Regions from separate parts of the Arthrobacter sp. TE12231 genome, predicted to be linked through region 2. Evidence: riboswitches for the same ligand, from Rfam matches in the RefSeq annotation. Region 2 holds a riboswitch; the other holds the start of a gene.
What was found. Region 2 has a riboswitch for cyclic di-AMP ahead of ACVWYS_RS15255 (M23 family metallopeptidase). Riboswitches for the same ligand answer to the same signal wherever they lie in the genome.
Positions count from the first base shown of each region.

Region 1: another riboswitch for cyclic di-AMP. It lies ahead of ACVWYS_RS16130 (aggregation-promoting factor C-terminal-like domain-containing protein); the one in region 2 lies ahead of ACVWYS_RS15255 (M23 family metallopeptidase).

Region 1 is NZ_JBSSFS010000001.1:3,611,273-3,615,680, reverse strand. It holds gene ACVWYS_RS16140 (glycosyltransferase) at 1-890, opposite strand, end outside; gene ACVWYS_RS16135 (hypothetical protein) at 1,068-1,529, opposite strand; gene ACVWYS_RS16130 (aggregation-promoting factor C-terminal-like domain-containing protein) at 1,711-2,511, opposite strand; cyclic di-AMP (ydaO/yuaA leader) riboswitch at 2,511-2,670, opposite strand; gene ACVWYS_RS16125 (HAMP domain-containing sensor histidine kinase) at 2,852-4,408, opposite strand, start outside.
Region 2 is NZ_JBSSFS010000001.1:3,411,991-3,416,398, forward strand. It holds gene ACVWYS_RS15250 (NlpC/P60 family protein) at 1-475, opposite strand, end outside; cyclic di-AMP (ydaO/yuaA leader) riboswitch at 771-940, opposite strand; gene ACVWYS_RS15255 (M23 family metallopeptidase) at 1,078-1,896, opposite strand; cyclic di-AMP (ydaO/yuaA leader) riboswitch at 1,901-2,114, opposite strand; gene ACVWYS_RS15260 (metal-dependent transcriptional regulator) at 2,265-2,960, opposite strand; gene serC (phosphoserine transaminase) at 3,308-4,408, shown strand, end outside.

The DNA of each region.
Region 1 (4,408 bases), 200 kb from region 2:
CGGCCCGAGACCAGGTCCCGGCTCAACCGTGCCATGCCGCGCAGGTCCGCGATGGCGGTCTGGACGATGTCCACGCTGGAATCCGGGTCATCGGTCCAGTCCACCGGGACCTCGTGGACGCGCAGGCCGCACTTTTCGGCCAGGACCAGCAGCTCCGTGTCGAAGAACCAGGCGTTGTCCAAAGTGTGCGGGAGCAGTTGCCGGGCCACATCCGCCCGGATCGCCTTGAAGCCGCACTGGGCGTCGCTGAAGTGGGCGCCCATGAAGGACTGAAGCAGGAAGTTGTAGCTGCGCGAGATGAATTCCCGCTTCGGCCCGCGGACCACCCGCGAGTTGCGGGTCAGCCGGGTCCCGATCGCGAGGTCGGAGTGCCCCGAAATGAGCGGGGCAAGGAGGGGGCCGAGCGCCGCCAGATCGGTGGAAAGGTCCACGTCCATGTATGCCAGGACCGGCGACGGCGAGGCAAGCCAGACCTTGCGCAGCGCATTTCCGCGGCCTTTTTCGGCCATATGGACTACGTTCACCTCGCGGAGCTCACGGGCTACGCGTTCCGCCGTCTTGAGTGTTCCGTCGGTGCTGGCATTGTCCGCCACCGTGATCCGGAAGGAGTGCGGGAAGGAGCCCAGAAGATAGGCGTGGAGCCGGCGCAGGCACGCCTCGAGGTCCCGCTCCTCGTTGAAGACCGGGATGGTGACGTCCAGCAGCGGCTCGCTGGTGCGCGTGTCAATAGCTGAGCGCCGGCCGCCCGGGCCGGTGAGCGGCCCGCCGAACCGGGCCTGGGCGGCCGCGTCGGCCACGGCGAGCCCGGAAAGTGCGGCGGGTGCTGCCGGACCGGCCGGCGTCGCCGTGGAGTGTGGCAGGGTTCCTGAGGCCTGGTCTGTGAACGTCATGGCTCAACTGTCCCGGCGGTCCATATGAGGGCTTTAGGGTCAAGCTGTGCGGGGGCTGTGGAAGTCCGCCGGCGACGCACGGAGTCGTCTGCATTGCCCGTGCTGCCGGAGCTCCGGACAGATAACCGGGGGCGGTGCCCACAACGCGGTGGTGGTGCACTGCCCCCGGTTAGTCCGTCAGGGAGCCAGCAGAGGACAAACGTTCGCTGCAGTGCCCGGTCCGCTGAACCTCCTCAGCTCCGAGTTGTCCAGGTTGAGGGCGTAGTTGACGTTGCCGGTGGTCAGGTACAGGCCGTCCGGGGAGGGGAGCAGCAGTAGATTCCTGCCCGTGGAGACTACCTCAACGCTGTCGCTGAGGAATGTGTAGCGGCTGGTACCGGTGATCACGTAGTTGAGGGTCTTGCCGTTGGCCGTCAGCGTGATTTTCAGTCCTGGCGACGTACTGATGACAGTGCCGGCAGGCGTCGCGATGTTCTTGAACTTGCCGGTGAGCTGCGCCGTGACCGGAAAGCCACAATTATCCAATGTGAACGTGGCTGGATCGGCGGGTTGCGGAGGTCCCGACGGCACCGCCCCGGCCGGTCCGGCGCCGACAAAGAGTGCGGCCGCGAGGACCGCCGGAATAGCCCATTTTTTCATGTTGTGCCCCTGAAATTTGATTCCGTGCCCTGGAGCGGGCACCCCGCGTACTTGGTGAATGGAGGCAGCGGTGCCCAAGCCTCCCGCCCCGACCTTGAGAAAACCTTGTTCTCCGAAATACGCGAAGGCCCCGGATCACGATGGATCCGGGGCCTCATGGGCGCTGCTGGCTGGTGCCGGCTTAGTACCAGTTGTGGGACAGGTGGAAGTTCAGGGCGCCGCAGGGGGAGCCGTAGCGCGACTTGACGTAGTTCAGGCCCCAGTTGATCTGGGTCCGGTAGTTGGTCATGTAGTCCGCGCCGGCGCTCGCCATCTTCGAGGCGGGCAGGGACTGGACCACACCGTAGGCGCCGCTGCTGGCGTTCGTGGCCGTCGTCTTCCAGTCCGATTCCTTGGTCCAGAGCTTCTGCAGGCACTGCATCTGGCCGGGTGCCCAGCCATAGCTGCCCAGCTGGGCCGCGGCGTAGGCCTGTGCCCCGGCGGGGTCGTCGATGGCGACCGGCGCCGGTGCCGGCGCGGGAGCCGCTGCGGGAACGGGGGCTGCTGCGGGAGCGGGCGCCGGTGCTGCCGCCGGGGCCGGCGCGGCCGGGGCTGCTGCGGCAGCGGGTGCCGGTGCTTCGGCCGGCTTGACCTCCGAGATCTGAGGTACCGCGCCGCTGGGTGCTGCAGCTGCCGGCGCGGCGACCTGGACCCGTTCAAAGTTCAGCTTGGCCAGGGGATCGGCCGTGGTGGCCGTTTGGGAGCTCGCAACAGTCGCCCCGTAGCTGCCGGGCTCTGCGGCCTGGCTGGCGGCGGCGCCGCCTGCCACGAGTACTGCGCAGGCGGCGGTGACGACGGCGGCGCGGCGTCCGGTGATGCCGAGCCCGGTGGCCAGTCGCGACAGGGCGGACGCCTGCGGGGCCGGTGCGGCACGGTGGCGCGACTTGCCGGCGCGGGAATGTGAAACGCCGTCAGGGCGCGTTTGTACCTGGAATTCAGTCATGATGGCCTCTCAACGCCTGCGGAGTTAGCTGTCGGGTTCGGATGAGGTCATCCGGCCGCACGGAATATCACGTGTCGGCTTCACCCCAAGGGCGCATGTGTGCAGAATGCCCGGGAACTCTGGGTCCCCCGCCTCTGCCTGGTCCAGCGGAATCCGGGAAGCGGCAGAGTTTGGCGTCCATCCGGATATGCGGCACAAATGGAGGCCGCACTCGAAAAACGGTACAGGACTCCTGGGCTTAAGTCACATTTGGGTAACGGCGGTCACAGGGGCGGCGTGTCGCGTTGCGCGAGATTCCCCGCGCGGGTGCCGGTAGCCGACCCTGTAGCCCCGGCGCCGGTTACGCCGACGGCGGTACGGCCGGGAGCCGTACAGCGAACTCCGTCCGGCCCGGTCGGGACGTGACCTGGACGGTCCCCCCGTGGGCCTCCACGATCGACTGGACAATGGACAAGCCCAGCCCGCTGGTGCCCTCGGACGTCGGTGCGCCCGCGGTGGCATATCCGCTCCCGTTGCTGCCGGCTGCACCCCCGGACCTGCCGGAAGCAGAGCCGGGAAGAGGACCGGTAGAAGAGCCGGAAGCGCCGCGGGCAGCGGACCCGGACCCGGACCGGGCCCCCGCCGTCGCTGCCGCAGGGCTGCCTGCGGAGCTGGCTGCCGGATTGGTGCGCGACGCGTCAGCCCGCGCGAAGCGGGCGAAGACCCGGCCGACGAATTCGGGGGCGATGCCGCTGCCGTTGTCCGTCACAGTGACCACGGCGCTGCCGTCCGCCGAACGCATGACGCCCGTGACCACCTTGGTCCCCGGTGCCGTGTGCTTGCGCGCATTGGACAGGAGATTGGCGAGGACCTGGTGGAGTTGGGCCGCATCGCCGCGCACCACCACCGGCTCATCCGGCAGTTCCAGCTGCCAGATCCGGTCCGGGGCCATGACCTTCTCATCGCTCACGGTCTCGACGGCCAGTTGGGTGAGGTCGACGTCGGCGACCTTGAGCGGCTGCCCCTCGTCCAGGCGCGCCAGCAGCAGCAGGTCCTCCACCAGGGTGGTCATCCGCTCGGACTGGCTTTGGACGCGGGCCAGGGATTTCTCGCCGTCGGGCGTGAAGTGCTCGGTCATCCGCATCAGCTCCGTGTAACCGCGGATGGCCGTGAGCGGAGTGCGGAGTTCGTGCGAGGCATCGGCGACGAACTGCCGCACCTTCATTTCGCTCTCCTGCCGCGCCTCAAGGGCGTTGGAGACGTTGTCCAGCATCTGGTTCAGCGCGTAGCCCACGCTGCCCACTTCGGTGCCGGGGTGGGCGGCCGACGCCGGGACACGCACCCCGAGCGCCACCTCGCCGGCGTCGAGCGGCAGGCGGGAGACCTTGGTGGCCACCTCGGAAAGCTGCTCCAGCGGCTTCATGGTCCGCCGGATGACCGCCGTGCCGGCGAGGCCGATCAGCACCAGCCCGCCTGCGGACACGACCACCATGGTCCACACCAGCGACGCCAGGGTGTCCTGCTTTTCCGCCAGCGGGAGCCCGGTGACAATCACGTCGCCATACGGTGCACGCACGGCCATGAGCCGGTACGCGCCGGCCGAGAGCGTCCGGTCCACCGGCACACCGTTCGGGGCCAGGGTGAGGAGGACGGCGTTGTCGTCGGGGGAGAGGCTCTTGCGGGTGGCGTCCCCGGCCAGGAATCCGGCGCTGCTGACCTCGCCGTCCGCCAAGCGGGCGTTGAGCGTTCCGACGCCCTGCCCCCGGGCCTCGAGGGGGTCGGGGCGGCCGCCCGAGCTGCCGGGCACGGGCCGGCCGAACTCGCTGGAGCGGTGCGATGCTTCGCCGAGCTGGTCATCGAGCTGCCGGGTCAGGAAGAGGTCCATGGAGGCGTAGCTGAACAATCCCACAGCGCCGCA
Region 2 (4,408 bases):
CGCCGAGCTGTGCGTAGGCAGCGGCAGCGATGGTTGCACCGGCGCCGCTTCCGATTCCGGCGGGGGCCAGGGCAGCTGCGCCGCCGTTGACGCCGGCCTGGGCGCCGCCGGCCTGGGTAGCTGCGGCGGTCTGGACCTGCACGACGGGCTTGGGAGCCTCGACGACGGGAGCCGGCGACGTGGTCACGGCGGGCTTCTCGTAGGAGATCGCGATGGTGGAAGCAGCCGAAATCGTGGCCGGAGCCGACGACTGGACTTCCAATGCGGAAGCGGAGGTGGATTCGCGCTGAACATTGGTCTCAGCAGCGTTGGCTGCGATTCCGCTGGTCAGAACCAGACCGGAAGCTGCGGCGATGACCGCGGCCTGACGGCCCATGCCGCCGGCGTTGTCGCCGACTGCCTTGGCAATAACAGCCAGCGAGTTGGTCTTGGTGACCTCGGCGCGGTGCCGTGCAACGGTTGCACGAGTAGTCATTAAGTTCTCTCTTTCGTGATCCTTGGACCGCGCGTTTTTGGGCGCGGACTGAGGACGCTCCGGCATCTTGGGGGTACGCCGGATCGCCCCGAAATGGGTTACTTAGCGAAGGGTGTACTGCGAAGACGCGCCAAAAGCGGAAACTGCATGCTGTCCGGACTCGGTAGAGAATGAGCCAGCGGAACGTGATCCCATCCGGGCGCCGGCAAGGGCGGCACGTGATGTGGAAGTCAGCGGGCTCAAAAGAGCCGCGCCAGTGCGCATACGCGCAGCATTGTGGCGTGAAGACACGAAAGTAGCCTCTCCCAATGCCTACGAGGTGAGCTGTCGGATTCGGATGGGAGTCACCCGGCCGCGCTGCTTCCTGGGAAGCGTTGCGACTTAACCCCTAGGCCTTCTTTCGAAGGCCAAAATTGGTTCCCCCGCCCCTGCCAGACGATGTAATGCGAACGGACCTTGAGCGGTGGCAGAGCTAGGCAATCCACTCAAGAGCGCCAACTTCGGAAAAGTTGGCGTGCTTCAAACCCTACAGGACTCCGGACTCAATGTCACATTCAGATCACGGCGTGTCACGGGAATTTGAGAGCTCTCCATCGTCTTTATTAGAGCCAGCCGAGGGGGTCAACAACGTCGCCGTTGACCATCACTTCAAAGTGGAGGTGGCAGCCCGTGGAGGCGCCGGTGGTCCCGCTCAGCGCGACGATATCGCCGCGGGAGACCTTCTGGCCGACCTTCACCGAGGACGAGGACAGGTGGTTGTACGTGGTCTCCAGACCGTTGCCGTGGTCAATGACCACACGGTTGCCGCCGCCGTAGGGGTGCCATCCGTTGAAGGTCACGGTGCCGCTGGCGGCGGCGTGGACCGGCGTGCCGCACTGGGCGGCGAAATCCTGGCCGCGGTGAAACTCCCCCGGGCCGCCCGTGATGGGGCTGACACGGTAGCCGAAGGGCGATGCCGTGATCAGCTGGTCCAGCGGCGGACCCAGCGTGCCGGCTGAAGCCGCGCGGGTAATGCTGCCGACGGACTGGGCGCTCAGCAGTTGCTTGAGCTTCCCGTCCGGGTCGCCTTTGGTGGCGATGGCCGTCCGGCTGAAATCAAGCTTTGCGGCGGCGGCAGCCGTGACGTCCGGCTGTACTGCGGCCGAGACTGCGGATCCGTCGGTGTTCGAGGCCATGACGGGACTCGTGACGGGGACCGTCACCGTGAGGACCAGACCGGTGGCGGCCAGCGCGATTCCGGCCTTCTGCCCCACGCCGCTGGCGGCGGCAAAGTCCGTTACCTGACGGAACGGGCTGCGGCGGCTGCGGCGCTCGTCGCGGTGTGCGTCACGCGGGCGTTCGGCCGTATGCGCGACGACCGGGCGCGGCTCCGGAGCGGGACCGGTCGCGCGGCGACGGCCCCTGGCGGTCTGGGTGGTCAAGAACGGTTCCTCTCTGAGAGCCTGCGAAGTTAGCTGTCGGATTCGGGTCAGAGAGATCAAAGACCCGGTCCGCCGTTGCAAGCACCCGGTCACCGAGGCGTCCTTAGGGGATCGTTCGATGGAAGCTGCTTGCCGCTGACGGACTTCACCCCAAGGCTGCCGAAGAAGCAGCCGATAGTGGTTCCCCCGCCCCTGCCAGGAGGTGGTTCTGCGACTGATCCGCTGGCAGGGCTCGGCTTCGGATCAGGTAACGCTTTGGTATCGGTACAGGGCACTAACTATAGGTGATTAAGCCGCTCGGTGATAAATCCGTGATCGCGTTTGTGCAGAACTCATGGGTCGTCCCATGACGGTGACGTTTTGGCTGGTCAGGCGACTGTTACAAAGACATGCGCGGCAACCTCTGGCGGCAGCTCCAAGGCGCCCTCGATATCCGGGACCCGGACCGAGATGTACTCCCCCACCCGCTCCAGCGAGACGAGCGCACCGGGGCGGATTCCGCCCTCATCGAGCTGGGCCAGAAGCTCCGGTTCCACCTGGATGGGCTCCGCGAGCCGGTTGACCGTGATCCGCGAATCCGCACCGTAGCCGGCCATGGCCTCCAGCAGGTTCACGACCCCGTCCGCGTGGGCCCCCGAGGGTGCGCCGCCAAGTTCCGCGAGCCCCGGAATCGGGTTCCCGTAGGGCGAAACGGTCGGGTGGTCGAGCATCTCGAAGATCCTGCGCTCGACGCGCTCACTCATGACGTGCTCCCAGCGGCACGCTTCCTCGTGGACGTAGGCCCAGTCGAGCCCGATCACGTCGGCGAGCAGGCGTTCCGCGAGGCGGTGCTTGCGCATGACGCCGACGGCGCGTTTCCGTCCAGTTTCGGTCAGTTCAAGGTGCCGGTCGCCGGAAACAATCACCAGGCCGTCACGCTCCATGCGGCCGATGGTCTGGGAAACAGTGGGGCCGGAGTGGCGGAGTCGTTCGGCGATGCGGGCGCGGAGGGCGACGATGTTTTCTTCTTCAAGTTCCAGAATGGTCCGGAGATACATCTCCGTGGTATCGATCAGATCCGTCATTCAGCTCAGCTCCTCGAGCGCAGTCCTTGCGTCATTCCCACCGTACCGCGTGCGGGCTGCGTGTAAGGATGCGCCCTGGCGAGATCCGCCGTACGTTCGCAGAACAGCCTAGCCTATTTTGAATTACTCCGGATAATTCTTGATCCGGACTGCGGATGCTCCCCCGGCGCCCGCCGGACGGCCCCTCGGGGCCGTCTCAATGACCGGACTATGACAGAGGCTTTTCCGTATCGCCGGGGGCTGTCAGGCAGAATAAAACAGGCAGAATGACAAGGGGTGTCCGTTGTAGCCATCCGGCCAGGCCACCTCCCAGCCACGCTACGAACCAGCCGAAAATTGGAGCCACTGTGAGCGACACCAGCATCACGATCCCCGCCAACCTCCTGCCCAAGGACGGACGGTTCGGCGCCGGCCCGTCCAAGGTCCGACCGGAACAGATGGAGGCCCTCGCCGCGGCGTCGACAAAGCTGCTGGGGACCTCACACCGCCAGGCACCCGTGAAGAACCTCGTCGGTTCGGTCCGCAATGGCCTCAGCGAGTTCTTCCGCGCCCCCGAGGGCTACGAAGTGATTCTCGGCGTCGGCGGCTCCACCGCATTCTGGGACATTGCCAGCTTCGGACTCGTCGAGACCAAGGCGCAGCACCTGTCCTTCGGTGAATTCGGCTCGAAGTTTGCTTCGGCTACCAACAAGGCGCCGTTCCTCGCCGAATCCTCCATCATCAAGGCCGAGCCCGGCACCCGCCCCACCGCCCAGGCAGAGGCCGGCGTGGACGTATACGCGTGGCCGCAGAACGAGACGTCCACCGGCGTGGCCGCCCCCGTCCGGCGCGTGGCCGGCGCCGACGAAGGGTCGCTGGTGCTGGTGGACGCGACGTCGGCCGCAGGCGGACTGGATGTGGACGTGGCGGAGTCCGACGTCTACTACTTTGCGCCGCAGAAGAACTTCGCGTCCGACGGCGGTCTTTGGCTTGGCCTGTTCTCCCCGGCGGCGCTGGAGCGGGCGGCCCGGATCAAGGCCAGCAACCGCTGGATCCCCGACTTCCTGGACCTCCAGACCGCAATCGACAACTCCCGGCTGAACCAGACCTACAACACCCCCGCGCTGGCCACCCTGGTGACCTTGGATGCGCAGGTGCAGTGGCTCAACGCCAACGGTGGCCTGGACTTCGCCTCCGCCCGGACCGCGGATTCCGCCGGCCGGATCTACCGCTGGGCCGAGGCGTCCGGCTACGCCACGCCGTTCGTGGCCAAGGCCGAGGACCGCTCCAACGTGATCGCCACGATCGACTTCGACGAGTCGATCGACGCCGCGGCCATCGCCAAGGTGCTCCGCGCCAACGGCGTCGTCGACACCGAGCCGTACCGCAAGCTGGGCCGCAACCAGCTGCGCATCGCCACGTTCGTGGCGATCGAACCGGACGACGTCTCGGCGCTGCTTGAGTGCATC